2 regions of the Pseudomonas sp. p1(2021b) genome follow, and region 2 is predicted to be linked to the other one. Evidence: predicted binding sites of a transcription regulator. Region 2 holds the regulator's gene; the other holds the start of a gene.
The links. Region 2 encodes FliA, which starts transcription of late flagellar genes. Its sites were predicted from a motif close to CTAAAGTTTNNNNNNNNNNNGCCGNTAA; they were not measured.
Positions count from the first base shown of each region.

Region 1 (15,388 bases), 650 kb from region 2:
GCCTGGGCAAACTGCGCCAGGACCAGTTCGCCTATGAGGAATTCACCGTCATCGACACGGTGATCATGGGCCACGAGCAGCTGTGGAAGGTCAAGGCCGAGCGTGACCGTATCTATTCCCTGCCGGAAATGACCGAGGAAGACGGCATGGCCGTTGCCGAGCTCGAGACCGAGTTCGCCGAGATGGACGGCTATACCGCCGAGTCCCGTGCCGGTGAACTGCTGCTGGGCCTGGGCATTCCGCTGGAGCAGCACTTCGGCCCGATGAGCGAAGTGGCGCCAGGCTGGAAGCTGCGTGTGCTACTGGCCCAGGCGTTGTTCTCGGACCCGGACGTACTGCTGCTGGACGAACCGACCAACCACCTGGACATCAACACCATCCGCTGGCTGGAAAGCATCCTCACGGCGCGTAACAGCACCATGGTGATCATTTCCCACGACCGGCACTTCCTCAACAGTGTCTGCACCCACATGGCGGACCTGGACTACGGCGAGCTGCGCCTGTTCCCGGGCAACTACGATGAGTACATGACCGCCGCCACCCAGGCGCGCGAGCAGCTGCTGGCCGACAACGCCAAGAAGAAAGCCCAGATCGCCGAGCTGCAGACCTTCGTCAGCCGCTTCTCGGCCAACGCCTCCAAAGCCAAGCAGGCAACTTCGCGCGCCAAGCAGATCGACAAGATCCAACTGGCCGAGGTCAAGCCGTCGAGCCGGGTCAGCCCGTTCATCCGGTTCGAGCAGACCAAGAAGCTGCATCGCCAGGCCGTCACCGTGGAGAAGGTTTCCAAGGGCTTCGAGGGCAAGGTCCTGTTCAAGGATTTCAGCTTCACTGTCGAAGCCGGCGAGCGTGTGGCGATCATCGGCCCCAACGGTATCGGTAAGACCACCCTGCTGCGGACCCTGGTCGGTGAAATGGCCCCGGACGCCGGCGCCGTGAAGTGGACCGACAGCGCGGAAGTGGGCTACTACGCCCAGGACCACGCCCACGACTTCGAAGACGACGTGAGCCTGTTCGACTGGATGGGCCAGTGGACCCAGGGCGAGCAACTGATTCGTGGCACCCTGGGCCGCATGCTGTTCTCCAACGATGAAATCCTCAAGTCGGTGAAGGTGATCTCCGGTGGCGAGCAGGGCCGCATGCTGTTCGGCAAGCTGATCCTGCAAAAGCCCAACGTGCTGGTCATGGACGAGCCGACCAACCACCTGGACATGGAATCGATCGAGGCGCTGAACCTGGCGCTGGAGAACTACCCCGGGACCCTGGTTTTCGTCAGCCATGACCGCGAGTTCGTGTCGTCGCTGGCCACCCGCATCATCGAGCTGACGCCCGACGGTGTGGTGGACTTCAGCGGCACCTACGACGATTACCTGCGCAGCCAGGGCGTAGTGGTCTAACCCCTGCGTTTCGCCGCTCCTACAAAGAACATGCACTCTGTAGGAGCGGCCCTGCGCCGCGAAAGGGCTGCCCCCAGTCGATATTTCGTTAGCCTGCTTTCTTTTCCGCCGCGCTCCAGCGATGATGGGCCACGCCCCACCGCCTACCCGCGAACGCCCCCCATGACCGCGCAACAACCTGCCTCCAGCATCACCTTGCAGATCCTTTCGATCGTCTTTTATACCTTCATTGCCTTCCTGTGCATCGGCCTGCCGATCGCGGTGTTGCCCAGCTATGTCCACGACCAGCTCGGCTTCGGCGCGGTGGTCGCGGGGCTGACCATCGGCCTGCAGTACCTCGCCACATTGCTCAGCCGCCCCTTTGCCGGGCGGGTAGCCGATGGCCTGGGCGGCAAGCGGGCGATTCGCTACGGGCTATACGGCATCGCAGGCTGTGGCGGGCTGACCCTGCTGTCGGCCTGGACGGTCGCCCTGCCCTGGCTGAGCCTGCTGCTGTTGCTGGCCGGGCGCCTGTGCCTTGGCATCGCCCAGGGCTTGATCGGTGTCGCCACCTTGAGCTGGGGTATCGGCCAGGTGGGCAGCGAACACACGGCACGGGTGATTTCCTGGAACGGTATCGCCTCCTACGGCGCCATCGCCATCGGCGCACCGGCCGGCGTGCTGCTGGTGGACGCGCTGGGCTTCAGCGTGCTCGGCGTCGCCCTGCTGCTATTGGCCGTGATGACCCTGCTGGTGCTGCGCACGCGCCCGGACGCGGTGGTGGTGCGCGGCGAACGGTTGCCGTTCTGGTCGGCCTTCGGTCGGGTGGCGCCCTTTGGCCTGGGGCTCACCCTGGCATCGATCGGCTACGGCACCCTGACCACCTTCGTCACCCTCTATTACCTGGAGCGCGGCTGGACCGGCGCGGCCTGGTGCCTGAGCGCATTCGGCTTGTGCTTCATCGTCTCGCGGCTGCTGTTCGTCAATGCCGTCAACCGCTTCGGAGGCTACAGCGTAGCCATGGCCTGCATGGCCACCGAGGTCGTGGGGCTGACGCTGCTGTGGCTGGCGCCCTCTCCGGCTGCGGCCCTGGTGGGCGCAGGGCTGACAGGGTTCGGGTTGTCACTGGTATATCCGGCCCTCGGCGTCGAGGCCATCAAGCAGGTCCCCAGCAGCAGCCGGGGGGCCGGGCTGGGCGCCTACGCGGTGTTCTTCGACCTGGCCTTGGCCATCGCCGGCCCGGTGATGGGCGCGGTAGCCGTACGCCTGGGGTATACCTCGATCTTTTCCGTGGCGGCCTTGCTTGCCTTGGCGGGTGTGGGCCTGGTGTTGCTGCTGGCCCGTCGCGGCCAGGGCCGTTGAAAACGAAAAAACCGGCTGCAGCCCAGGGCCACAGCCGGTTTTTCATTAACGCGATCAGGCGGCAGCGAACAGCTCGTTGGCAATCTGTGCCTGGGCGGCGTCGATGGCCTGGCTGCGGTGTTCCGGGCCATAGGCCAAGCCGTGGGCGCGGACGATCTCAAGGTCGGTGATACCGATGAAGCCAAGGAAGACCTTGAGGAAGTCCTCGTGGCCCACGCCGGTCGGCTGGCCATGGTGCAGGCCACCGGCGGTGGACACCAGGATCACTTTCTTGTCACCGCACAGGCCTTCCGGGCCAGCCTCGGTGTAGCGGAAGGTCTTGCCGGCGACGGCGACGCGGTCGATCCAGGCCTTGAGCTGGGTCGGCACGCTGAAGTTGTACATCGGCGCACCGATCACCACGGCGTCGGCGGCGAGGAATTCTTCCAGGGTTTCGGCGCTCAGCTTGGCTTCGTGGGCCTGGGCGGCATCGCGCACCTCTTCCGGGGTACCTGCGGCAACCAGGGTGGCGGCGGAGAAGTGGCTGATGGCGTCGGCCGCCAGGTCACGGTAGACCACTTCGATGCTCGGGTCGGCGGCTTTCCAGGCTTCGACGACTTCGCGGCTCAGCTGGCGGGAGGCGGAATTGTCGCCCAGGATGCTCGAATCGATATGCAACAGTTTCATGGGATTCTCCTGTGAATGAAGACCGCGACGGTGGGCGATCACGATGGAGAGAATCCTATAGGGCCAACGAATAGCTGATAAGCCCATAAAAATGCGTTAGTTTGTCCTACCAGTAGGACAATGGAACAACCCGATGCAAGACCTCAATGACCTCTTCTACTTCGCCCGCGTGGTCGAGGCCGGTGGTTTCGCCGCCGCTGGCCGTCAGCTGGGCATTCCCAAGTCACGGCTTTCCAGGCGCATCGCCGAGCTCGAGGAGCGCCTGGGCACACGCCTGCTGCAGCGCACCACCCGGCAACTGAAGCTCACCGCCGTGGGGGAACGCTACCTGCACCATTGTCAGGCCATGCTACTGGAGGCAGAGGCGGCCGACGAAGCGGTGGCCAGCATGAGCAGCGAGCCGCGGGGGCGTTTGCGAGTGTCCTGCCCCGTCGCCTTGGCCCACGCCTTCCTGCCGCAAGTGGTCAGCCGCTTTCTGGAGCAGTATCCGCTGGTACAACTGGATATGGTGCTGCTCAACCGGCGGGTCGACCTGATTTCCGAGGGCATCGACGTGGCTTTGCGCGTGCGCGACCTGGGCGACGAGGACCCGGCCCTGGTCACCCGCCGCCTGCGCCAGGCGCAGATGCAACTGGTGGCTGCCCCGGGCTTCGCCGACCACCTGCATCACCCATCGCAGCTCGTCGGCCTGCCGGTGCTGGGTGCTACGGAGGCGGACCGCCTGGTGCATTTTCGCCTGATCGGGCCGGGGGGCGAACAGCAGGAAGTCGCCCTGGAACCGCGCCTGGCCATTGACGATTTCGTGGTGCGAAAGGCTGCCGTACGTGCGGGGCTCGGCTTCACTGCCCTGCCGAGCATGTACTGCGAAGAGGAATTGGCGCGCGGCGAACTGGTGCGCCTGCTGCCGGACTGGTCCCTGCCTGGCGGTTGGCTGCAGGCGGTATACCCGCACCGACGTGGCCTGCTGCCGGCCGTGCGTGTGTGGATCGACCATCTGGCGGCTTCGTTCGAGGCCTGTGGAGAGCGCTATGTGTGAGCATCTGAGTGACCCAGGCGCTTGCACGTGTAATGACTGGCAGACCGAGCGTAGCCGATCGCGGGATAAGCCCACTCCCACAGGGTGCGGGGGCCGACCAACCCTACGATCGGGCCCGCCCTGCTACCACTCAGACAGCGCCTAGTACCCCACCCAACCAGCGCCCGCCCAACAGCAAGTGGTCGACCCAGAACACCTGGTGCACCGCCACGATGCCCCAGAACGTCACTTGGTAGGCCACCTTGCGCGTCTTGTGCCGGAACAGCTGCTGGGCGAGCAATGCCCCTGGCCAGCCGCCACACAACTCGCTGGCATGCAGTACCTTTTCGGGTGTGCGCCAGGCCCCGGTACGGGCCTGGTGCTTGTCTTGCCAATACAGCATCAGGCTGACCAGGCTCACCGCCGGGTATAACGCCAGAGGCAGCCAGGACTGCCCGCTCCAGGCCATCTGCACAGCCCCCACCAGCGGCAGCAGGCACAGCCCGGCGAATACCAGCAGTTTCAGGCGCAGGTTGTGAACGGCATCCTGGGTGCGTTCGACGCCACGGCGTGGCGCGCTCTGGGTGCGTGCCATATCAACCGTGCGCCGTGGCCCAGTCGACCCAGCCGAACTGCCAGGTCGCCAGGATCAGCAGGCCAAAGACGATGCGGTACCAGGCAAAGGCTGCATAGCTGTGGTTGGCGATGAACTTGAGCAGGCCGCGTACAGCGATCATGGCGAAGATGAACGAGACCACGAACCCGATGGCGAACACTGGCAGGTCACCCGGCTGGAACAAGTCACGGTACTTGTAGCCCGAGTACACCGCCGCCCCCACCATGGTCGGCATGGCCAGGAAGAACGAGAATTCGGTCGCCGCCTTGCGCGACAGGCCGAACAGCAGGCCGCCGATGATGGTCGAGCCGGAGCGCGAGGTGCCGGGGATCATTGCCAGGCACTGTACGAAGCCGATCTTCAGGGCATGGCTCCAGCGCATGTCATCGACGTGATCGACCTCGATGCGGTGCTCGCGACGCTCGGCCCACAGCATGATCACCCCACCCACCACCAGCGCCGCCGCCACGGTGACCGGGTTGAACAGGTATTCGTGGATCAGGTCGGCGAACAGCACGCCCAGGATCACCGCCGGAAAGAACGCGATCAGCAGGTTGGCCGTGAAGCGACGCGCCGTGGGTTGGCTGGACAGCCCCAGCACCACGTCGAAGATCTTGCGCCGGAACTCCCAGACCACGGCAAGGATCGCGCCGAGCTGGATGATGATGTTGAAGGCCATGGCCCGCTCGCCACCGAAGTCGATCAGGTCGGCGACGATGATCTGGTGCCCAGTGCTGGAGATGGGCAGAAACTCCGTCAAACCTTCGACGATCCCTAAGATGATTGCCTGAAAGGCACTCCAAAAATCCATTGTTCCCCCGATGAGGCGCTGCTGCGTGCAGGCCCCTTGTTCTTGATTTGCATTTGGTTGCCGCGAAAGCCTGGCCGTTTTACAGCCCCTACGGGGCCAATGCCAGCGGAAAAGGCCTAGATACCTAAAGGTTTCATCTTGCGCGGCCGAGATCCTATCAGAGCAGCCTGTCGATGGCTCGCGCGGCATGCGACAGCAAGCGCCTGACCTAGCCCTTGGTCGAGTGTGCCGCACCGGCCCCGGCATGCTTGGATACACCTGATAACAAGAACAACGGGGAGTACCTTTGATGAAGACCTTGAGGTCGATGTCGATCAGCCGGCGCCTGTCGCTGATCCTGCTGGTCGCGGTGGGCATGCTGGTGGCCTTCGCCCTGCTGATGCTGCGCCAGCTGCACGGCGACCTGTACCAGGCCAAGGCCGAGAAGACCCGGCACGTGGTGCAGACTGCCGCCGGCGTGCTGGCCTACTACCAGGGGCTGGAGGCAGCCGGCACGCTCACCCGCGAAGCGGCCCAGCAGCAGGCCTTGCAGGCCGTGCGCAGCCTGCGCTACGACAAGGATGACTACTTCTGGATCAATGACCTGGCGCCCAGGATGGTCATGCACCCGACCAACCCCAAGCTCGACGGCCAGGACCTTTCCGGCATTCGTGACCCCGACGGTTTCGCCGTGTTCAACGAGATGGCCAGCCTGGCACGCAGCCAGGGCGCAGGCCCGGTGGACTACCGCTGGCCCAAGCCCGGTGCCAGTGAGCCGGTGGCCAAGACGTCATACATCCAGCTGTTCAAACCCTGGGGCTGGATCATCGGTTCGGGCGTGTATGTCGATGACGTGCAGGCCGAGTTCGCCCGCCAGGTTCGGGACGCTTCCCTGGCGGGCCTGGGCATCGCCGTGTTGATGGCGCTATTGGTCATGCTGATCGCCCGCAGCATCGCCCGCCCGTTGCAGGAGGCGGTGCAGGCCATGGGTAATATCGCCAGCGGCGAAAGCGATCTCACCCGCCGCCTGGATACCCATGGGCGCGACGAGGTCACCCGCCTCGGTGAGCATTTCAACCGCTTCAACGGCAAGCTGCAGGGTGTGGTCGGCCAACTGCAGGGCGCCGCCCATGCCCTGGCCCAATCGGCCGAACACGTGGGCGACAATGCAGGCCAGGCCCAGGCGCACAGTGCCCAGCAATCGCTGCAGATGGACCAGGTGGCCACGGCGGTCAATGAAGTCACCTATGCCGTGCAGGACGTGGCCAAGACCGCCGAGCAGGCCGCCAGCGAGATGCAGGCGGCGCAGCGCCAGGTGGACCATGGCCAACAGGCGATCCATGGCAGCCTGCAGCAGATCGACCGACTCTCCAGCACCATCGACCAGGCCGTGCAGGTGATCGGCGAGCTGGCCGGGCACAGCACGCGGATCGGCGGTGTACTGGAAGTGATCCGCTCGATCGCCGAGCAGACCAACTTGCTCGCGCTCAACGCCGCCATCGAGGCAGCCCGCGCCGGCGAGCAGGGCCGGGGGTTTGCCGTGGTTGCCGATGAGGTCCGGCTGCTGGCCCAGCGCACCGCCCAGTCGACCGCCGAGATCCAGACCATGATCGAGCACCTGCAAGGCCAGTCGGAAGCGGCTGTCAGGGCGATCGGCACCAGCAGCGAAGCCTCGCGCCAGACCGTCGAGCAGGCCCGAGAGGCGGGCACTAGCCTGGATGCCATCAGCCAGGCGCTGCACAACCTCACCGCCCTCAACGCCTCGATCGCCAGCGCTACGCTGCAGCAGGCCCATGTGGTGGAAGAAATCAACCGCAATGTGTTGGATACCGCCGGGCTGTCCCAACAAACCGCCGACGCGGCGCGCCAATCCAGCGACGCCGGCGCAGCCCTGGCGCGGTTGAGCGAGGAGCTTGAACAGTTGCTGCGCCAGTTCCGGGTTTGATAACGCCGCTCGTCAAAACCCACGCAGCCCCCTGTAGGAGCGGGCTCGTCCCGCGATCAAGGGCGTAGCCCTTGGCCTGTATCCACGCGGCCAGGGCCGGCCCTATCGCGGGGCAAGCCCGCTCCTACAGGGTATTCGCGACACCGCCCCTACAGCTTCCCCGCCCTACAGGCTACAATCGCACCCTCTACTCCTGCCCAAGGATCGCCGATGTCCGGCCTCGAACTCTTCGCCGCCGTGCTCGGCGTCATCGCCGTGTGGCTCACGGTCAAGCAGAACCCGTGGTGCTGGCCGATCGGCCTGGTGATGGTGTTGCTCTACAGCTGGATCTTCTACGAAGTGAAGTTGTATTCCGACATGCTTCTGCAACTGGTCTACGCCGTGTTGCAACTTTACGGTTGGTGGCAATGGACCCGGCCTGACCGTGTGGAAGACGCACGCCAGGTTTCCAGCCTGGGGGCCGGGCAGGTGTTCACCGGCCTGGGCGCAGGCCTGCTGGCGAGCCTGGGCCTGGGCGCCGCCATGGCGCACTGGACCGACGCGGCACAGCCCTGGCTCGATGCGGCCCTGACCGGCTTCAGCCTGGTGGCGCAGGTGTGGATGGCGCAGAAGCGTGTGCAATGCTGGGCGCTGTGGATGCTGCTGGACGTGATCTTCGTGGGCCTGTTCCTCTACAAGGGCCTCTACCTCACCGCAGCACTCTACGCACTGTTCACCTTGATCGCCGTGCGCGGCTGGGTGCAATGGCGCCGCGACCCGGCGTTGGTCCCTGCATGAAGGTCCTGGTGCTATGCGGGCCGGAGTCCAGCGGCAAGAGCTGGTTGAGCGGCGAAATCCAGGCACATTTCGGAGGTGTGGTGGTCGGTGAATACGTCCGCCACTTCATCGAGCAGGAACAGCGCGACACCTGCTACGCCGATATCCCCGCCATCGCCCGCGGCCAGCTTGCCTGGGAGGACCAGAGCCGCCAGCAGGCGCCCGACCTGTTGATCCTCGACACCCACCTGCTCAGCAATATCCTTTGGAGCCGGGTACTGTTCGCAGACTGCCCCGCCTGGCTCGAGGAGGCCCTGCTCGAACGCCACTATGACCTGCACCTGCTGCTCAGCCCGCAAGGTGTCGATTGGGTCGGCGACGGCCAGCGCTGCCAACCCCGCCTGCAAGAGCGGCAAAGGTTCTTCGAGGATAGCCTGCACTGGCTGCGCACTCACCACAAACCCTTTCAAGTACTCGAAGGCGACTGGCCCACCCGCCAGGCCCAGGCCCTGGCAGCGGTGGCGCGTCTACTTGACGGCCAAGCGCCAGCCTGCGCCACCGAGTGTTAATTTTTTGTAACTGTATAGCCAGCTAGGCCCCCCATTGTTGGGGGCTTTGCCACAGACCTGGGGAAACTGTTTCAAACGTGATACAGCCACTGCCGTTATCCCGGGGCGCGTGGGTTTTCAAGGCTTGCAGGGCGATGGATGGCTTATCTGTATCATCCTTGAAACAGAAAAGCGCCAGACGTACTCATTAACTACCCAACTTTTTGATTCCACGACAAAAACCAAAAACGGCACGACTTTCGCTCTACCTCTGTCAACGCTCAAGGGCCAGCGCACAGAGAAGGGAGCATCGCCGTGGGGACCAAGAACAAGACACTGCCTGCACTGCTCGTCCTGGGTTGCCTGACCGCCGCAGCCTTCCCCCCTCCCGCCAGCGCCGAGGGCAACGGGATCATCGTCCTGACCCGTGATGTCCAGGCTCGCCAAGCCGCTCGGAAGACCGGTACCCCCGACCCCTACCCCACTACCGTCAACGCCAACGAATCGGCCCGGGTGAAAGCCCAGACCAACGAGTTGACCGACGGTGATTTCGCCCGCATCGCCAGCGGCTCGACAGTCAATCGCCTGCTCACCACCGACCACTCGGGCAGCTTGCGCGGCCTGGACACCGTCCAGTCCCGGCTACCTGGCATGGCCGGTGGATCGGGTGCCGGGGCCGGCGGTGGCAACACTATCTCCAACACAGTCAACCAGAACGTCCAGCGCGGCCTGGCGCCGTTGCAGATCCTCACTCGGGGCCAATGACATGCGCGCACTCACGCTCTCCCTGCTGTGCCTGGCGCTGGGCCCCAGCCTGGCGCTGGCCGGCTCGCCAGTGGTGGACAACGCCACCCTGGGCGCCAGCGGCCGCACCTACCAGGGCAACCTCGGCATCAACCAGGCGGCGGGCGATGCCCAACAGCAGGCCAACGTCCGGGCCATGGCTATCGGCACCAATGCCAAGGCCACCACCGAGGTTCGCCAGCGCACAGACTTTCTTGCCGACCCGGCCCGGGACAGCCGCGCCAGCATCCACGGCAACGCCTTCAGCAACGGCAACGGCCTGCTCGGCATCAACCAGTCCGCCGGCGCCGCCACGCAGCAGGCCAACGCAATACGGATCGGCATCAGTGCCGTCCCGCAAAGCATCGACGACAGCATTCTCAGCCAGCAGAACGTCTCGCTGGCCAATGGCTCCGAGGCAACGGATCGCGCTCCCGGCAGTCGCCAGGTCACTACCAGTGACCAGGCCTTCACCGGCAGCCGTGGCGTGATCCAGTTGAATCAGAGCGCCGGGGTGGGCAACCGAATGGGCAACACCCTGAGCGTACGGGTCGCTGACTGACCCAAAGTGGCTTCAACACAACACTTAACAACGAGAAACAAGTGGAGAAACACCATGAAACCTAAAATGGCACTCAAGCCTCTGGTATTCGCCCTCGCAGCGGTCATGGCAGTTGCTGCACAAGCTGATAACCGGCATAACAACGGCCACCACGGCCATCACAACAACCATGACAATGTCCTCCTGCAGCTGTTGGTCAGCGCGGGTGCGGCCGCCACGGTGACCGATACCCAGGTCAACACCGGCAACACCGTGCGTAACGAGGCGACCGAGAACGACGCGGCGATGGAAGATTCCGCCAACCGCTCCAACGGCAACCTGGGCGCCAACGTGGCGGCCGGTGACGGCAACCAGCAGGACAACGTGGCCGCCATCGCCACTGCCGATGAGCGTTTCATCTTCGGCAGCGCCATGGCCATCTCCACCGCCACCCAGGTCAACGCCGGCAACAACGTCAAGAACTTCTCCACCAGCAACACCGCCAACCTGGTCGACTCGGCCAATGGCAGCTCGGGCAACATCGGCGTTAACGTCACCGCCGGCGACTTCAACCAGCAGAAAAACAACCTGGCGATCGCCGTGTCCGGTGGCCGTGTAGCGATGGCCGCCTCCACCGCCACCCAGGCCACTACGGGCTTGAACGTCGAAAACAATGCTGACCGCAAGATGGACAAGGAAACCCTGCAGGCCAGCTTCAAAGCCTATGGCCAGTACAAGGGTGACGGCTGGGGCTATGTTGAAGACGAAAAAGGCTGGGGCCACGGCCATGGCCATGACAAGGGCAAAACCGACAAGGACCCTCTGAAGTTCCACGAAGAAGGCACCTTCGGCCTGGCCGGTGTCGCCACCTACCAGGTTCTGACCCCCAACGGCTGGAAAAACCCTGTGACCAACACCGCCACCATGAGCAACTCGCTCAACGGCGTGTCGGGCAACGTGGGCGCCAACGTCTCGGCAGGTTCGGGCAACCAGCAGAGCAACTCGCTGTCCATCGCCGCAGGTTGCAAAGCCTGCACCGGCCTGTAACACAGCCAATCGGGGCCCTTCGGGGCCCCTTTCCTGTTTCGCGTCGGGGGAGAAGGCCATGCGCGCAGTTCTGCTTGCCGCACTCATGTTCCTGGCCGGCCTGGTCGAGGCCACGCAGATGCCGATCGCGGCGATGCCAGGCGGGACCTTGGTGTACAAGCCGGTACAGAGCATCCGCGAGCGTCGCTTCGCCGACCTGGTGCAACAGAAGACCGATTTCAGCTGCGGCGCCGCCGCCCTGGCCACCATCCTCAAGCAAGCCTATTGGCTCGATGTCGATGAAAGCCAGGTCATCGAAGGCATGCTCGCCCACGCCGACCCGGACCTGGTCAAGGTCCAGGGCTTTTCCATGCTGGACATGAAGCGCTACGTGGAAAGCATCGGCATGCGTGCCCGGGGCTACCGGGTCGAGGCCGACAGCCTGCACCGGGTGAGCATTCCGGTGGTGGTGCTGATGGACATTCGTGGCTACAAGCACTTCGTCGTGCTCCAGCGCATCAACCGGGGCTGGGTGTACATCGGCGACCCGGTGCTGGGCCATAAGCGCTACAAATTCGACGATTTCGTCAAAGGCTGGAACGGCATCATCTTCGCCGTCATCGGCCCCGGCTACGACAAGGCCAACGCCCTGCTCGACCCACCGGCTCCGGTCACCGCCAGGAACCGCATCAATGGGTTCTACCCGGTGGACGATGCCCAATTGATGGAATTCGGGTTCATCCAGAGCGACTTCTTCTAGTGATTACAAAGGGGCACGGAGCTCCGGGGAGCAGCGATGAAGACAATCAACTGGCTGGTAGCGGCATGCCTGGCTGCCAGCCTCCCGACCCAGGCGCAGACGTTCAAGCCCATCGAAGTCAAGGACCAGGAGCTGGCCCAACTGAGGGGGCGCTACGTGATGCCGGGGCGGATCATCAGCTTCGGCGTGGTCATGAGCAGCACCTGGCAGAACGCTGCCGGCGACCGCATCGGTGCGACCACGACGATGCAGGTGCAACACAACAGCTTCAAGCCGCAGTTCTACGTCTCCATGACCGGCAAGAACGGTGGCGGCGTCGCCCCAGGCCAAGGCCATGGCGTGGTCACAGGCGGCAGCGGCCTGGGCAATACCCAGGGCGTGACCCAATCGGTCCGCGCGGCCGGTGACAACAACAGCGCCTACAACGATGTCGCGATCAATGTCAGCGAAGGCAGCAAGGGGCCTGCCGCCATGCCACAAGGCCAGGTGCTGGCATCGGGCAAGACCCTGACCAGCAGCAACAATGCCGGCACCCTGAGCGTGTCGAACACCGGCAAAGGCATCCAGATGGCCATCCAGGCCAACAACAACCAGGGCTCGAGCCTGCAGCGCCTGTCCGATGGCGGCCTGCTGCAAGCCACGACGCTGCTTGGCGGCAACAACGCGGTCAGCAACATGACCCAGCTCAATGTGGTGCTGCGCGACAACCTACCGTCAGCCGGCGCACTGAACTGCAATCTCGATCAACTCAAGGGCCTTCGAATCACCGGCTATTGATCTACGCTTCGTCTCACCATCGTAGTATTCGTAGGGACGGCTAACTTATGCATCGATTCATGTCGTTGAAAGCAGTTGTCTGTCTGGGCACCTTGGTGCCTTCCACCCTGCTCTACGCCGCCGGCGATCCGCAGGTCGAGGCCCTGAAGGCCGAACTGGCCGCATTGAAGGAACGTTACGAAGCCCAGCAGCAGGCCCTGATGGTGCTGGAGCAGCGGGTCCGCCAGGTCGAAGAACAACCCGTCGCCCCCCCACCCAAGCGCCTGACCCGCTCCCCTGCCTCGCAGCCACGCAACAACCAGGCCATCGCCGCCTCCGGCGGGGCTGCGGGGGCAACAGGCTCTTCCTACGGTGAATCGCTCAAGGACGACTCGGAACCGGCCCAGAGCGTGTCCAACCTGTATGACGAGGCCAGCGGCTTCTTCGGCGGTGGCAAGTTCAGCCTCGAGACCGGCATCACCTACGCCCGCTACGACACCCGCCAGTTGATCCTCAATGGGTTCCTGGCGCTGGACTCGATCTTCCTGGGCAATATCAACCTCGACCGGATCAAGGCCGACAACTGGACCCTGGACCTGACCGCCCGCTACAACTACGACCAGCGTTGGCAGTTTGACGTCAACGTGCCGATCGTCTACCGCGAGTCGACCTACCAGTCCGGCGGCGTCGGTGGCGCGTCCAACGATGTGTCCGAGCGCACCGTCACCCGAGACCCGACGCTGGGCGACGTCAACTTCGGCGTGGCCTACAAGTTCCTCGACGAGTCGGAGAACACCCCCGATGCGGTGTTCAGCGTAAGGGTCAAGGCCCCCACCGGCAAGGACCCCTTCGGCATCAAGCTGATCCGCGACCCGCTCAACGACAACCTCACCTACCCCGAAGACCTGCCCACCGGCAACGGCGTCTGGTCGATCACCCCGGGTATCTCGCTGGTCAAGACCTACGACCCGGCGGTGCTGTTCGGCAGCCTGTCGTACACCCACACCTTCGAGGAGAAGTTCAGCGACGTCAGCTCCACGGTCAACCAGAAGGTCCCGGGCAAGGTGAAGATCGGCGACAGCTTCCAGATCGGTGCAGGCGTGGCCTTTGCCCTGAACGAAAAGATGTCGATGTCGTTCTCGGTGTCCGAGCTGATCGCCCGACGTTCACGGATCAAGTCCGCCGAGACCGGCGACGAGTGGGCCGACGTCAAGAGCAGCGACGCCAACGCCGGCTACTTCAACATCGGCATGACCCTGGCCGCGACCGACAACCTGACCATCGTGCCCAACCTGTCGATCGGCCTGACCGACGATGCGCCTGACTTCACCTTCAGCCTGAAATTCCCGTACTACTTCTGACCAACCACTCTTTCACGTCCAGGGGGCTGCTTCGCAGCCCTTTCGCGGCGCGAGGCCGCTCCTACACGGTCCCCTGCCATTGCGAATGCGCGATCCGGTGGCTTCATGTCCCCTTGCATCCCGTCTGCAACCCTCGCCCTCCGCCAAGCGCCTGTTATCATGAAGCACACTTGAGTGACTGTTTCATGACAAGAAGGAAGTCTTTGTGAAAAAACTGCTCGGTCGCTCCAGCACCCGGCTCGTGGCGTTGGCCACGCTGGTGTTGGCGATCCCGCTGGGCATCCGGGCCGCGCTCGGCTGGTCCAACCCCCTGGGCTATGTCTCCGACCTGGCCATCGGCAGCGTATTGGTGCTCTTGTTGCAGCGCCGCGCCTGGTGGCTGGCGTTGCCCTTGCTGCTGGCCTGGGCCAGCCTGATCGTCGCCAGCGCCGAACTGGTCAGTGCCGTGGGCCGTCTGCCCACCAGTGCCGACCTGAACTACCTGTTCGATGCGCAGTTCATGGAAAACTCCACCGGCGGCGGCCTCGCCCACCCCTGGCTACCCTGGGCGCTCGGGGCCGGCGTGGTGGCCTGGCTGGGCAGCGTCTGGTACAGCCGTGGCACCCCCAGCGCCACCCTGCCCCGCAAGGCCTGGGCGATCCCCCTGCTGTTGTTCGGCGTGCATTGGGGCAGCCAGCACCTGGCGCCGTCCGACTCCGACCAATGGCGTCAGTACAACCTCTCGCACCAGTTGCTCTCGGCCGGGCTGGGTGACCTCCAGCGCCAGACCGTTGAGCATTTCGGCGAAAAACCCACCTTCGCCCCCCTGCCCTCCACGGGCCTGACCCAGTCCGACCTCAACGGTCAAAAGCTGCTCAAAGCGCCTGGACAAGCGCATAACGTCCTGATGATCGTCCTGGAAGGTATCCCCGGTGCCTATATCCGCGCCAACCGCCAGGCCTTGCACAGCAGCTTCGACGAAGACCTGATGCCCAAGCTCAGCCGCTGGGCCGAGCGCGGCATGAATACGCCCGACTACGTGCTGCACACCCACCAGACCATCCGCGGCCTGTACGCGCTGCTGTGCGGTGATTACGACAAGCTGGCCAAC
Region 1 covers NZ_CP083746.1:2,823,769-2,839,156, forward strand. Annotated here, with positions in the region: gene K8374_RS13210 (ABC-F family ATPase) at 1-1,394, shown strand, start outside; gene K8374_RS13215 (MFS transporter) at 1,557-2,735, shown strand; gene K8374_RS13220 (FMN-dependent NADH-azoreductase) at 2,790-3,401, opposite strand; gene K8374_RS13225 (LysR substrate-binding domain-containing protein) at 3,535-4,437, shown strand; gene K8374_RS13230 (DUF1294 domain-containing protein) at 4,568-5,011, opposite strand; gene K8374_RS13235 (undecaprenyl-diphosphate phosphatase) at 5,013-5,843, opposite strand; gene K8374_RS13240 (methyl-accepting chemotaxis protein) at 6,133-7,767, shown strand; gene pnuC (nicotinamide riboside transporter PnuC) at 7,978-8,544, shown strand; gene K8374_RS13250 (AAA family ATPase) at 8,541-9,092, shown strand; gene K8374_RS13255 (hypothetical protein) at 9,387-9,836, shown strand; gene K8374_RS13260 (adhesin) at 9,838-10,416, shown strand; gene K8374_RS13265 (heme utilization protein) at 10,471-11,442, shown strand; gene K8374_RS13270 (C39 family peptidase) at 11,501-12,181, shown strand; gene K8374_RS13275 (hypothetical protein) at 12,218-12,958, shown strand; gene K8374_RS13280 (transporter) at 13,006-14,298, shown strand; gene K8374_RS13285 (LTA synthase family protein) at 14,504-15,388, shown strand, end outside.
Region 1: K8374_RS13240 (methyl-accepting chemotaxis protein) is a predicted target of FliA. The motif match lies at 5,969-5,996, and genes of this name have one in related genera.

Region 2 (14,174 bases):
TGAGCCTGCGTGGCGTGCTGCTGTGTGGGGAGCAGATCATCGTCGGTGCGTTATTCGGCTTTGCGCTGCAGTTGCTGTTCCAGGCCTTCGTGGTGGCCGGGCAGATCGTCGCGGTGCAGATGGGCATGGCCTTCGCGTCCATGGTCGACCCGGCCAACGGCGTCAACGTGGCGGTGATCAGCCAGTTCATGACCATGCTGGTGAGCATCCTGTTCCTGGTGATGAATGGCCACCTGGTGGTGTTCGAGGTGCTGACCGAAAGCTTCACCACCCTGCCAGTGGGCAACGCCCTGGTGGTCAATCACTTCTGGGAAATGGCCGGGCGCCTGGGCTGGGTATTCGGCGCCGGGCTGTTGCTGATCCTGCCAGCGATCACCGCGCTGCTGGTGGTCAACATCGCCTTCGGCGTGATGACCCGGGCGGCGCCGCAACTGAACATCTTCTCCATCGGCTTCCCGCTGACCCTGGTGCTGGGCATGGGCATCTTCTGGGTCGGCCTCGCCGATGTCCTTTCCCATTACCAGGCATTGGCCAGCGAAGCGCTGCAATGGCTGCGTGAACTGGCACGGGCGCGCTGAACATGGCAGAGAGCGAAAGCGGTCAGGACAAGACAGAAGAACCCACGGACAAGCGCAAGCGCGATGCGCGCGAGAAAGGCGAGATCGCCCGCTCCAAGGAGCTCAACACCGTGGCGGTGACCCTGGGCGGCGCCGGCGGGCTGTTGGCGTTCGGCGGCTACCTGGGGGAGACACTGCTGGACCTGATGCGCCTGAACTTCAGCCTGCCCCGCGAAGTGCTGGTGGATGAAAGCGCCATGGGCGTGTTCCTGCTCACCTCGGGCAAGATGGCGATCTGGGCCGTTCAGCCGGTCCTGATCCTGTTGTTCGTGATCGCCCTCATCGCGCCGGTTGCCCTGGGCGGGTTCCTGTTCTCCGGGACCCTGTTGCAGCCGAAGTTCAGCCGCATGAACCCGCTTTCGGGGATCAAGCGCATGTTCTCGATGAACTCGCTGACCGAGCTGCTCAAGGCCCTGGCCAAGTTCTTCGTGATCCTCGTGGTGGCATTGCTGGTGCTGGCCAACGATCGCCAGGCGTTGCTGGCGATCGCCAAGGAGCCGATGGAACAGGCGATCATCCACAGTGCCCAGGTGGTGGGCTGGAGTGCATTGTGGATGGCGGCGGGGCTGCTGTTGATCGCAGCGGTGGATGTGCCGTTCCAGCTGTGGCAGACCCACAAGAAGCTGAAGATGACCAAGCAAGAAGTGCGTGACGAGTACAAGGACTCGGAGGGCAAGCCTGAGGTCAAGCAGCGCATCCGCCAGTTGCAGCGGGAAGTGTCGCAGCGGCGGATGATGGCGGCGGTGCCGGAGGCCGATGTGATCATCACCAACCCCACGCACTATGCCGTAGCGCTCAAGTACGACCCGGAGAAGGGTGGGGCGGCGCCATTGTTGCTGGCCAAGGGGACCGACTTCATCGCCTTGAAGATCCGTGAGATCGGGGTCGAGCACAAGGTGCAGATTCTCGAGTCGCCGGCCTTGGCGCGGGCGATCTACTACTCGACGGAACTCGAGCAGGAGATCCCGGCGGGGTTGTACCTGGCGGTGGCGCAGGTGCTGGCCTACGTGTTCCAGATTCGCCAGTACCGGGCGGGCAAGGGCAAGGCGCCGGAGCCGCTCAAGCCTGACCTGCCGATTCCGCCCGATCTGCGGCGGGATAACTGAGGCGGCTCTGACCTTCACAGGCGCCGCCTACCTCAAGACAAACCCTGCCGTCTTAAACCCAAAGTTGGAAAGCTTCTTGCAAAGCCACCGCCAAACCGCCCAATCGCGTCAAAGTTTTGCTTCATAGAGGACTCCCGGTGGATCGCACCCAGCTCATCAACAGCGCCCGAAACAACCTGGCCGGCCTCGGCCGGGGCAACATCGGTGTGCCGCTGTTGCTGTTGGTGATGATGGCAATGATGATGTTGCCCATCCCACCTTTCCTGCTCGACGTCTTCTTCACCTTCAACATCGCCCTGTCGATCGTGGTCCTGCTGGTGTGCGTCTACGCCTTGCGCCCGCTGGACTTCGCCGCGTTTCCTACCATCCTGCTGGTGGCCACGCTGTTGCGCCTGGCGCTGAACGTCGCCTCCACCCGCGTGGTCATGCTCCACGGCCACGAAGGCCACCAGGCCGCGGGCAAGGTGATCCAGGCCTTCGGTGAGGTGGTGATCGGTGGCAACTACGTTGTCGGTGCCGTGGTCTTCGCCATCCTGATGATCATCAACTTCGTCGTGGTGACCAAGGGCGCCGGCCGTATCTCCGAGGTCAGCGCGCGCTTCACCCTCGACGCCATGCCCGGCAAGCAGATGGCCATCGATGCCGACCTCAACGCCGGCCTCATCGACCAGGGCCAGGCCAAGGCCCGCCGTGCCGAGGTCGCCCAGGAAGCCGAGTTCTACGGCTCCATGGACGGTGCCAGCAAATTCGTGCGCGGGGACGCCATCGCTGGCCTGCTGATCCTGTTCATCAACCTCATCGGCGGCATGCTCATCGGCATGCTGCAGCATGGCATGCCCGCCGGCGAGGCCGGCAAGGTGTACGCCCTGCTGACCATCGGTGACGGTTTGGTGGCGCAGCTGCCGTCGCTGCTGCTGTCCACCGCCGCCGCGATCATGGTCACCCGTGCCTCCAGCTCCGAGGACATGGGCAAGCTGATCAACCGGCAGATGTTCGATTCGCCCAAGGCCCTGGCTGTATCGGCAGCGTTGATGATCGTCATGGGTCTAGTCCCGGGCATGCCGCACATCGCCTTCCTCGGCCTTGGCGGGTTGGCCGCTGGCGGCGCCTACCTGGTCTGGCGCAAGCAGCAGCAGGCCAAGCTCAAGGCCCAGGAAGAAGCGCAGCGCCAGCAGGACCTGCTGCCCTCGCCGCAACGCGCCCTGGAAACCAAGGAACTGGGTTGGGATGACGTGACCCCCATCGACATGATCGGCCTGGAAGTGGGCTACCGCCTGATCCCGCTGGTCGATCGCAACCAGGGTGGGCAGTTGCTGGCGCGGATCAAGGGTGTGCGCAAGAAGCTGTCCCAGGACCTGGGCTTCCTCATGCCCACCGTGCACATCCGCGACAACCTCGACCTGCAGCCCAGTGCCTACCGTCTGACGTTGATGGGGGTGATCCTCGCCGAAGCCGAGATCTACCCGGACCGTGAGCTGGCCATCAACCCGGGGCAGGTGTTCGGGACGCTCAACGGCATCGCCGCACGAGACCCGGCGTTCGGCCTGGAGGCGGTATGGATCGACGTCGGCCAGCGTGCCCAGGCGCAGTCGCTGGGCTACACGGTGGTCGATGCCAGTACCGTGGTGGCCACCCACCTCAACCAGATCCTGCAGAAGCATTGCCATGAACTGATCGGCCATGAAGAGGTCCAGCAATTGTTGCAGGTGCTGGCCAAGGGTTCGCCTAAACTTGCTGAAGAACTGGTGCCGGGTGTCATTTCCTTGTCGGGCTTGCTCAAGGTCCTGCAGGCGTTGCTGTCCGAGCAGGTTCCGGTGCGTGACATCCGCAGTATCGCCGAGGCGATCGCCAACAATGCGGGCAAGAGTCAAGATACCGCCGCGCTGGTCGCGGCAGTGCGCGTCGGATTGTGTCGTGCCATCGTGCAAAGCATTGTCGGCGTTGAGTCGGAGCTGCCTGTGATCACCCTGGAACCAAGGTTGGAACAGATCTTGCTCAATAGTCTGCAAAGGGCCGGGCAAGGCCAGGAAGACGGTGTCCTCCTGGAGCCGAGCATGGCCGAGAAGCTGCAGCGCTCGTTGATCGAGGCGGCCCAGCGCCAGGAGATGCAGGGCCTGCCGGCCATCCTCCTGGTCGCCGGCCCGATCCGCGCCATGCTGTCGCGATTCGGCCGCCTGGCTGTACCGAATTTGCATGTTCTGGCGTATCAGGAAATACCTGACAACAAGCAAGTCACCATCGTTGCCACCGTGGGCCCCAATGGCTGAGGTAGTGGGTTATGCAAGTTAAGCGTTTTTTCGCCGCCGATATGCGTCAGGCCATGAAGCTGGTCCGGGATGAGCTGGGCGCCGACGCCGCCATCATCGGCAACCGGCGCATCGCCGGCGGTGTCGAGTTGACGGCCGCGCTGGACTACAAGCTGTCCGCCCTGGCTCCGCGGGTGCCGAACATCGAGCTCGAGGACGAGCTGCGCAAGACCCAGTCGCGCATTGCCACGGCACAGGCCGAGCTGAGCAGCCGCCACGAAGGTGACGAAGGCAACCGGCAATTGTTCGCCGGCCTCTCGCTGACCGCGTCCGAGCCGTTGGTCGAACCCCATGTCGATGCGCCGGCCCCGGCTGCCGTGCCTGCCCCGACACCGGTCGACCCACGCCTGTTCGACGCCATGCGTTCGGAGCTCTCGGGCCTGCGCGAGCTGCTCGAAGTGCAGCTCGGCTCCCTGGCCTGGGGCCAGTTGCAGGGCAACAAGCCGCAGCAGGCCAACCTCTGGCGCCGCCTGCAGCGCATCGGTCTGTCGGGCCCCATCGCCCGCGAAGTGCTCGAGCTGACCGGCGAGATCGAAGAGCCTCGCCAGGCTTGGCGCATGGTCCTGGCGCACCTGGCGCGGATGATCCAGGTGCCCGAGGTGGAACCGATCGAGGAGGGCGGGGTGATCGCCATGGTCGGCCCGGCCGGCATGGGCAAGACCACCACCCTGGCCAAGCTCGCCGCACGCTACGTGCTCAAGTATGGCGCCCAGCAGCTGGCGTTGGTGAGCATGGACAGCTTCCGCATCGGTGCCCAGGAGCAGCTCAAGACCCTGGGCAGGATTCTCAATGTACCGGTGACCTACGTCGACCCCGGCCAATCCCTGGCCCAGGCCCTGGAGCCACTGCTGCGCAAGCGCGTGGTGCTGATCGACACCGCCGGCCTGCAGGCCAGCGACCCGGCCCTGCGCATGCAGCTGGAGACCCTCGCCGGGCGCGGCATCGCCGCCAAGAACTACCTGGTGCTGGCGACCACCAGCCAGAAGCAGGTGCTCACCGCCGCATACCACAGCTACAAGCGCTGTGGCCTGGCCGGGTGCATCCTGACCAAGCTTGATGAAACGGCCAGCCTCGGTGAAGTACTGAGCCTTGCCATCAGTCATGAATTGCCGGTGGCCTATCTGACCGATGGGCCGCGCATTCCTGACGACCTGCACTTGCCGCGCAAGCACCAGTTGGTCAGTCGTGCGGTCAGTGTGCAGCTGCAGGACGAGCCCAGCGAAGAGGCAATGGCCGACATGTTCGCTGATCTCTACCACAACCCCGGCAAGCGTGTGGGTTGACGAATGGACATCGCAAAGTACCTACACGAAAGGGGCGCTTGCCAACCCCGTGTGTGGCCTGGGCCCCGAGACAAGGTAAAGAACAAACATGGGTAGCATGCATCCCGTACAGGTGATCGCCGTGACCGGCGGTAAAGGCGGCGTCGGCAAGACCAACGTTTCAGTGAACCTGTCCCTGGCCCTGGCTGACCTGGGGCGGCGGGTCATGCTGCTGGACGCCGACCTCGGTCTTGCGAACGTCGACGTCCTGCTGGGCCTATCGCCCAAGCGCACCCTGGCCGATGTCATCGAGGGGCGCTGCGAACTGCGCGATGTGTTGCTGCAGGGGCCTGGCGGTGTCCGGATCGTGCCTGCGGCCTCCGGTACCCAGAGCATGGTGCACCTGGCGCCAGCGCAGCATGCCGGCCTGATCCAGGCGTTCAGCGAGATCGGTGACAACCTCGATGTGCTGGTGATCGACACCGCCGCAGGCATCGGCGATTCGGTGGTCAGTTTCGTCCGTGCCGCCCAGGAAGTGTTGCTGGTGGTGTGCGACGAGCCGACTTCGATCACCGATGCCTATGCGCTGATCAAACTGCTCAACCGCGACTACGGCATGAATCGCTTCCGCGTCCTGGCCAACATGGCGCAGAGCCCGCAGGAGGGGCGCAACCTGTTTGCCAAGTTGACCAAGGTCACGGATCGGTTCCTGGACGTCGCCCTACAATACGTCGGTGCCGTGCCTTACGACGAATGCGTGCGCAAGGCGGTGCAGAAGCAGCGGGCGGTCTACGAGGCCTTCCCTCGGTCCAAGTGTGCGCTGGCCTTCAAGGCCATCGCGCAGAAGGTCGACAGCTGGCCGCTGCCTGCCAATCCGCGCGGGCACCTTGAGTTCTTCGTCGAGCGCCTGGTGCAACCTACCAGCGCAGGGCCGGTACTATGAATGCGAGTGGTTACAAGATGTACAGCAGGGCGGCACGCGATGCCCAGTATGAACTGGTCGAGCGTTATGCCCCGCTGGTCAAGCGCATCGCCTATCACCTGCTGGCACGCCTGCCGGCCAATGTGCAGGTCGAGGACCTGATCCAGGCGGGCATGATCGGCCTGCTGGAAGTGGCCAACAAGTACGACGCCAGCAAGGGCGCCAGCTTCGAGACCTACGCCGGTATCCGCATCCGTGGCGCCATGCTCGACGAAGTGCGCAAGGGCGATTGGGCGCCGCGTTCGGTACACCGCAATACCCGCATGGTCAGCGATGCGATCCGTGCCGTTGAAGCCAGAACCGGTCGTGACGCTAAAGATCATGAAGTTGCTGCCGAACTCCAATTGAGTCTCGATGATTATTACGGGATCTTGAACGACACCCTGGGCAGCCGCCTGTTCAGCTTCGACGACCTGCTGCAGGACGGCGAGCACGAAGGGCTGCACGAGGATGGTGCCAGCGGCCAGCTGGAGCCGGCGCGGGACCTGGAGGACGAGCGCTTCCAGGCCGCCCTGGCCGAAGCGATCGCCAACCTGCCGGAACGCGAACGCTTGGTCCTGGCGCTGTACTACGACGAGGAGCTGAACCTCAAGGAAATCGGTGAGGTGCTTGGGGTCAGCGAGTCGCGCGTCAGCCAGTTGCATAGCCAGTGCGCGGCGCGCCTGCGCAGCCGCCTGGGAGAATGGCGGGCGCGTTGAGCCAGGGTTCGCTGCAGTCGTTGCACGTTGTACCGAATTGATTGAACGCGCGCCCGGGGGGCCGGGCGCGTTAAAGACTGCTTGGAGGTCTAATTGAACAAAGACATGAAAATCCTCATCGTTGACGACTTCTCGACGATGCGGCGGATCATCAAGAACCTGTTGCGTGATCTCGGCTTCACCAACACCGAAGAAGCCGACGACGGCACCACGGCGCTGCCGATGCTGGAAAACGGCCATTACGACTTCCTTGTGACCGACTGGAACATGCCTGGCATGTCCGGCATCGACCTGCTGCGCAAGGTCCGCGCCCATGACCGTCTCAAGGGCATGCCGGTGCTGATGGTCACCGCTGAAGCCAAGCGTGACCAGATCATCGAAGCCGCCCAGGCTGGGGTCAACGGCTACGTGGTCAAGCCTTTCACGGCTCAGGTGCTCAAGGAAAAGATCGAAAAGATCTTCGAACGCGTCAACGGCTGAGTCACGTCAGGGGGCGCCATGGAGCAAATGAATACATCGCTCGGGGAGTTCGAGACGACCCTGAAGAAACATGCCCAGGAACTGGTCGAGAGCCTCGAGCGCGGCCGGTTCGGCGAGGCGGTGCAGCTGATCCACCAGCTGAACCAGACCCGTGACCGTGGCCTGTACCAGGAAGTCGGCAAGCTCACCCGCGAGCTGCACAGTGCAATCGTCAGCTTCCAGATCGACCCGCGCATGCCGCAGGCCGAGGAAGTCTCGCAGATCACCGATGCCACCGAGCGCCTGTCCTACGTGGTCAAGCTGACCGAGGGCGCGGCCAACCGGACCATGGACCTGGTCGAGGCCGGCACGCCGGTGCTCAACGACCTGGCGGCCGAGGCCCAGAGCTTGAGCGCCGACTGGCAGCGCTTCATGCGCCGGGAAGTCGCAGCGCCTGAGTTTCGCGAGCTGGTCAAGCGCGTCGACAGTTTCCTGACGCACAGCGTCGAGGGTAACCGCAAGGTTGCCGGTCACCTCAACGACATTCTCCTGGCCCAGGACTATCAGGACCTGACCGGCCAAGTGATCAAGCGCGTGACCGCGCTGGTCACCGAGGTGGAGAGCAACCTGCTCAAGTTGGTGCTGATGGCCAGCCAAGTGGACCGTTTTGCCGGTATCGAACACGACCACCAGCAACTGCGCGCTGAAAAAGATCAAGAAAAACATCCGACTCGGGGTGAAGGTCCGCAGATTCATGCCGATAAGCGTGAAGATGTCGTGTCCGGTCAGGACGACGTCGACGATTTGCTGTCCAGCCTGGGTTTTTAAGGAGCACGTTCAATGAGCTTCGGCGCCGATGAAGAAATCCTCCAGGATTTCCTGGTAGAGGCCGGCGAAATCCTCGAGCAATTGTCCGAGCAGCTGGTCGAGCTGGAAAGCCGACCCGAAGATGCCGACTTGCTCAACGCGATCTTCCGCGGTTTTCACACTGTAAAAGGGGGCGCCGGTTTCCTTCAGCTCAACGAGCTGGTGGAGTGCTGCCATATCGCCGAGAACGTGTTCGACATCCTGCGCAAAGGTGAGCGCCGGGTCGATGCGGAACTGATGGACGTGGTCCTCGAAGCGCTGGATACCGTCAACAGCATGTTCGGCCAGGTGCGCGAGCGCAGCGACATCACCCCGGCCACGCCGGAGCTGCTGGCGGCGCTGTCGCGCCTGGCCGAGCCTGCCGGTGCCGACAGCGCTGCGCCCGCCGTCGAGGCGCCGGTGGCGGCCGAGGCCGAAGCGCCGGCGGTCGAGCCGGACATCACCGACAGCGAATTCGAGCAGCTGCTCGACTCCCTCGATGCGGTCAAGGCCCAGGCCGCCGAGCAGATGCAAGGCGAGGTCGTGGGCGGCGAGGGTGACGAGATCACCGATGCCGAATTCGAATCGTTGCTCGACCAACTGCACGGCAAGGGCCAGTTCTCTCCTGAAGTCGTGGCCGCCACACCGGCGACCAGCACCTCGGCGCCTGCGGCATCCGACGAAATCACCGACGACGAATTCGAAGCGCTGCTCGATCAACTGCATGGCAAGGGCACCTTCGCCGCCGATGCGCTGGCGAGTGCGGCCGCACCTGACGCCCCGGCAGCACCAACCGAGGCGGGCGGCGAGCACATCACCGACAACGAATTCGAAGCCCTGTTGGACCAGTTGCACGGCAAGGGCAAGTTCTCCAGCGATGCGCTGGCCACCCAGGCGCCTGTCGCGCCCGCTGCCGCCAGCGCCGCACCGAAGGCCGATAGCAAGCCGGTCGCCAAACCCGAGCCTGCCCCAGCCGCCAAGCCAGCCGCTGCCAAGCCCGCGGCCCCGGCACGCGCTGTGGCACCGGCTGGCGACAAGCCTGTGGCCAGCGAGGCGGAAACCACTGTGCGGGTCGATACCGCGCGCCTGGACGAGATCATGAACATGGTCGGCGAACTGGTGCTGGTGCGTAACCGCCTGGTGCGCCTGGGCCTGAACAGCGGCGACGAGGCCATGTCCAAGGCCGTCTCCAACCTCGACGTGGTCACCGCCGACCTGCAGACCGCGGTCATGAAGACCCGCATGCAGCCGATCAAGAAAGTCTTCGGCCGCTTCCCTCGCCTGGTCCGCGACCTGGCCCGCCAGCTCAAGAAGGAAATCAACCTGGAGCTGGTCGGTGAAGAGACCGACCTGGACAAGAACCTCGTCGAAGCCTTGGCCGACCCGCTGGTGCACTTGGTGCGCAATGCCGTCGACCATGGTATCGAGATGCCCGACGAGCGCGAAGCCTCCGGCAAGGCGCGTACCGGCCATGTGGTGTTGTCCGCCGAGCAGGAGGGCGACCATATCCTGTTGTCGATCTCCGATGACGGCAAGGGCATGGACCCGAACGTACTGCGCGCCAAGGCCGTGGAAAAGGGCCTGATGGACAAGGACGCCGCCGAGCGCCTGAGCGAGTCGGACTGCTACAACCTGATCTTCGCCCCCGGCTTCTCCACCAAGACCGAGATCTCCGACGTGTCCGGCCGTGGCGTGGGCATGGATGTGGTCAAGACCAAGATCGCCCAGCTCAACGGCTCGATCAATATCTTCTCGGCCAAGGGCCAGGGCTCGAAGATCGTCATCAAGGTGCCGCTGACCCTGGCGATCATGCCGACCCTGATGGTGATGCTGGGCAACCAGGCGTTCGCCTTCCCGCTGGTCAACGTCAACGAGATCTTCCACCTGGACCTGTCGCGCACCAATGTGGTCGACGGTCAGGAGGTGGTGATCGTGCGCGACAAGGCGCTGCCGCTGTTCTACCTCAAGCGCTGGCTGGTCCAGGACCAGGTGCACGAGGAGCAACGGGAGGGCCATGTGGTGATCCTCTCGGTCGGCACCCAGCGCATCGGCTTCGTCGTCGACCAGCTGGTGGGGCAGGAGGAAGTGGTGATCAAGCCGCTGGGCAAGATGCTTCAGGGCACCCCGGGCATGTCTGGTGCGACCATCACCGGCGACGGTCGCATTGCGTTGATCCTCGACGTACCGAGCATGCTCAAGCGTTACGCCGCGCGGCGTTATTGATTTCGGTGGCGCACCCTGGCGGTGGCGCCGCCTAATGGAGTGTTTATGGCAGTCAAGGTCCTGGTGGTGGATGATTCCGGTTTCTTCCGCCGCCGCGTCTCGGAAATTCTCTCGGCCGACCCGACGATCCAGGTCGTCGGTACTGCGACCAACGGCAAGGAAGCGATCGACCAGGCGCTGGCGCTGCGACCGGATGTCATCACCATGGACTACGAAATGCCCATGATGGATGGCATCACCGCGGTGCGCCACATCATGCAGCGCTGCCCGACGCCGGTGTTGATGTTCTCCTCGCTGACCCATGAAGGCGCCCGTGTCACCCTCGACGCGCTGGATGCCGGCGCGGTGGACTACCTGCCGAAGAACTTCGAGGACATCTCGCGCAACCCGGACAAGGTCAGGCAGTTGCTGTGCGAGAAAGTCCACACCCTGTCGCGCAGCAACCGTCGCTTCGGCGGCTATGCCACGGCCACCCCGACGCCAACGCCTGCACCCGCCAACCATGCCCCGGCCAGCAGCCTGGGCAGCGCAGCGCCGGCCCGCAGTGCCGCTCCGGCTGCCCCGGTGACGCGCAGCGCAGCGGGCAGCAGCCACGCGCCCGCGCCCAAGCGCAAGCCCTACAAACTGGTGGCCATCGGGACGTCCACCGGCGGCCCGGTGGCGCTGCAACGGGTGCTCACCCAGCTGCCGGCCAGCTTCCCTGCGCCGATCGTACTCATCCAGCACATGCCGGCAGCCTTCACCAAGGCCTTCGCCGAGCGTCTGGACAAACTGTGCAAGATCAGCGTCAAGGAAGCCGAAGACGGCGATGTGTTGCGTCCGGGCCTGGCCTTGCTGGCCCCAGGCGGCAAGCAGATGATGGTCGACGGCCGTGGCACGGTGAAGATCTTGCCGGGCGACGAGCGCCTGAACTACAAGCCGTGCGTGGATATCACCTTCGGTTCTGCGGCCAAGTCCTATGGCGACAAGGTGCTGTCGGTGGTGCTCACCGGCATGGGGGCCGACGGCCGTGAAGGTGCGCGTCTGCTCAAGCAGGGCGGCAGCACCGTATGGGCCCAGGATGAGGCCAGCTGCGTGATCTATGGCATGCCCATGGCCATCGTCAAGGCCAACCTGGCCGATGCGGTGTACAGCCTGGATGAAATCGGCAAGCACCTGGTCGAGGCATGCATCTGATGGACGTGCTGAGCCTGATCGGCCTGATCCTCGCCTTTGTCGCCATCGTCGGTGGCAACTTCCTCGAGGGCGGTCATGTCGGCGCCTTGATCAACGGCCCGGCGGCCCTGATCGTGCTGGGCGGTACCCTGGCGGCGGCACTGCTGCAGTCGCCGTTGCCGGCGTTCAAGCGGGCCTTGCAGATCCTGCGTTGGATTTTCTTCCCGCCCCGGGTGGACCTGCCCGGTGGCATCGATCGGGTCGTCAACTGGAGCCTGACCGCACGCAAGGAAGGCCTGCTGGGCTTGGAAGGGGTGGCCGATGCCGAGCCCGACCCCTATGCGCGCAAGGGCCTGCAACTGCTGGTCGACGGCGCCGAGCCGGAGGCTATCCGCAGCATCCTCGAGGTCGACTTCCTGACCCAGGAAAGCCGTGATATCCAGGCGGCCAAGGTGTTCGAAAGCATGGGCGGCTACGCGCCGACCATCGGCATCATCGGTGCGGTCATGGGCCTGATCCATGTGATGGGCAACCTGGCCGACCCCTCGCAATTGGGCAATGGCATCGCCGTGGCGTTCGTCGCCACCATCTATGGCGTGGCCAGCGCCAACCTGATCCTGCTGCCGGTCGCCAACAAGCTCAAGGCCATCGCCCTGCGCCAGTCGCGCTATCGCGAGATGCTCCTGGAGGGCCTGCTGTCGATCGCCGAAGGGGAGAACCCACGCTCGATCGAGCTGAAGCTGCAAGGCTTCATGGAGTAGACCATGGCCCGTCGTCGCCATACCGAGGAACACGAGAATCACGAGCGCTGGCTGGTGTCGTACGCCGACTTCATCACCTTGCTGTTCGCCTTTTTCGTGGTCATGTACTCGATTTCCTCGATCAACGAGGGCAAGTACAAGGTCATTTCCCAGGCATTGATCGGCGTGTTCAACGACCCCGAGCGGAGCATGAAGCCGATCCCCATCGGCGACGAACGCCCGCTGACCATCAAGCCGACCGAACCCCTGGTCAAGGACAGCGAGCAGACCGATGCGGGCCTGGCACAGAGCAGTGTGGACCCATTGCAGAGCATTGCCGACGATGTGCGTGAGGCGTTCGGCGACCTGATCAAATCCGACCAGATGACGGTGCGTGGCAACGAGCTGTGGGTGGAGATCGAGCTCAACTCGTCGCTGTTGTTCGGCAGTGGCGATGCCATGCCAAGCGACGTGGCCTTCAACCTCATCGAGAAGGTGGCGAACATCCTCAAGCCGTTCGCCAATCCGGTACACGTGGAGGGCTTCACCGACAACCTGCCGATCCGCACGGCCCAGTATCCGACCAACTGGGAACTGTCGTCGGCGCGCGCGGCGAGCATCGTCCGCTTGCTGGCCATGAATGGTGTGGACCCGGCACGCATGGCCTCGGTGGGCTATGGCGAGTACCAGCCGGTGGCGAGCAACGACACCGCCGAAGGGCGGGCCCGCAACCGTCGGGTGGTCCTGGTGATTTCCCGTAACCTCGAGGTGCGTCGCAGCCTGACCGGCTCCGGTAGCGCCAATGCCACGCCAGATGCGGCTTTGCGCCGTGCTGGCACACAAAGTGCACCAGCAACGCCAGCAGCGGTGGCGGGGCCGTAACTCGTCAATTCTCTGGCACCGCATCCCTGTGGGAGTCGACGAAGCCGGCTCCCACAGCGGGCAGCGTCATCAACGAGTCATGAGTCGTCCTATGAGAGTCTGGGCAGTAGCCAATCAAAAAGGTGGCGTCGGCAAGACCACCACTACCATCGCCTTGGCCGGTTTGCTGGCCGAGGCGGGCAAGCGCGTGGTCGTGGTCGACCTCGACCCCCACGGCTCGATGACCAGCTACTTCGGGCACAACCCCGACGCCCTGGAGCACAGCTGCTACGACCTGTTCCTGCACAAGGGCTCGGTACCCGAGGGCCTGCCTGGGCAACTGCTGCTGCCGACCAGCGATGAGCGTATTTCGTTGCTGCCCTCGAGCACCGCGCTGGCAGTGCTCGAACGCCAATCGCCGGGGCAGAGTGGCCTGGGCCTGGTGATCGCCAAGAGTCTGGCGCAGCTGTGGCAGGACTTCGACTTCGCCCTGATCGACAGCCCGCCACTGCTCGGTGTGCTGATGGTCAACGCCTTGGCGGCCAGCCAGCAGCTGGTGATCCCGGTGCAGACCGAGTTTCTCGCCGTCAAGGGGCTCGAGCGCATGGTTGGAACCCTGGCCATGGTCAACCGCTCGCGGCGCCAGGCCTTGCCCTACCAGATCGTGCCGACCCTGTTCGACCGGCGGACCCAGGCCTCGCTGGGCACCCTCAAGGTGCTGCGCGACAACTACGGCGAACAGGTCTGGCCGGGCTACATCCCGGTTGATACACGCCTGCGCGACGCCAGCCGGGCAGGGGTCACGCCTTCGCAGTTCGATGGCAAGAGTCGTGGCCTGATCGCTTACCGGGCGCTGCTCAAGCACCTGCTCACCCAACAATCGGCACTGCAGGTGGCCTGATGAATTCCGCACGGCAAA
Region 2 covers NZ_CP083746.1:3,478,761-3,492,934, reverse strand. Annotated here, with positions in the region: gene fliR (flagellar biosynthetic protein FliR) at 1-578, shown strand, start outside; gene flhB (flagellar biosynthesis protein FlhB) at 581-1,723, shown strand; gene flhA (flagellar biosynthesis protein FlhA) at 1,861-3,990, shown strand; gene flhF (flagellar biosynthesis protein FlhF) at 4,002-5,312, shown strand; gene fleN (flagellar synthesis regulator FleN) at 5,401-6,234, shown strand; gene fliA (RNA polymerase sigma factor FliA) at 6,231-6,971, shown strand; gene K8374_RS16155 (chemotaxis response regulator CheY) at 7,077-7,451, shown strand; gene K8374_RS16150 (protein phosphatase CheZ) at 7,470-8,258, shown strand; gene K8374_RS16145 (chemotaxis protein CheA) at 8,271-10,499, shown strand; gene K8374_RS16140 (chemotaxis response regulator protein-glutamate methylesterase) at 10,545-11,675, shown strand; gene K8374_RS16135 (flagellar motor protein) at 11,675-12,415, shown strand; gene motD (flagellar motor protein MotD) at 12,419-13,276, shown strand; gene K8374_RS16125 (ParA family protein) at 13,368-14,156, shown strand; gene K8374_RS16120 (CheW domain-containing protein) at 14,156-14,174, shown strand, end outside.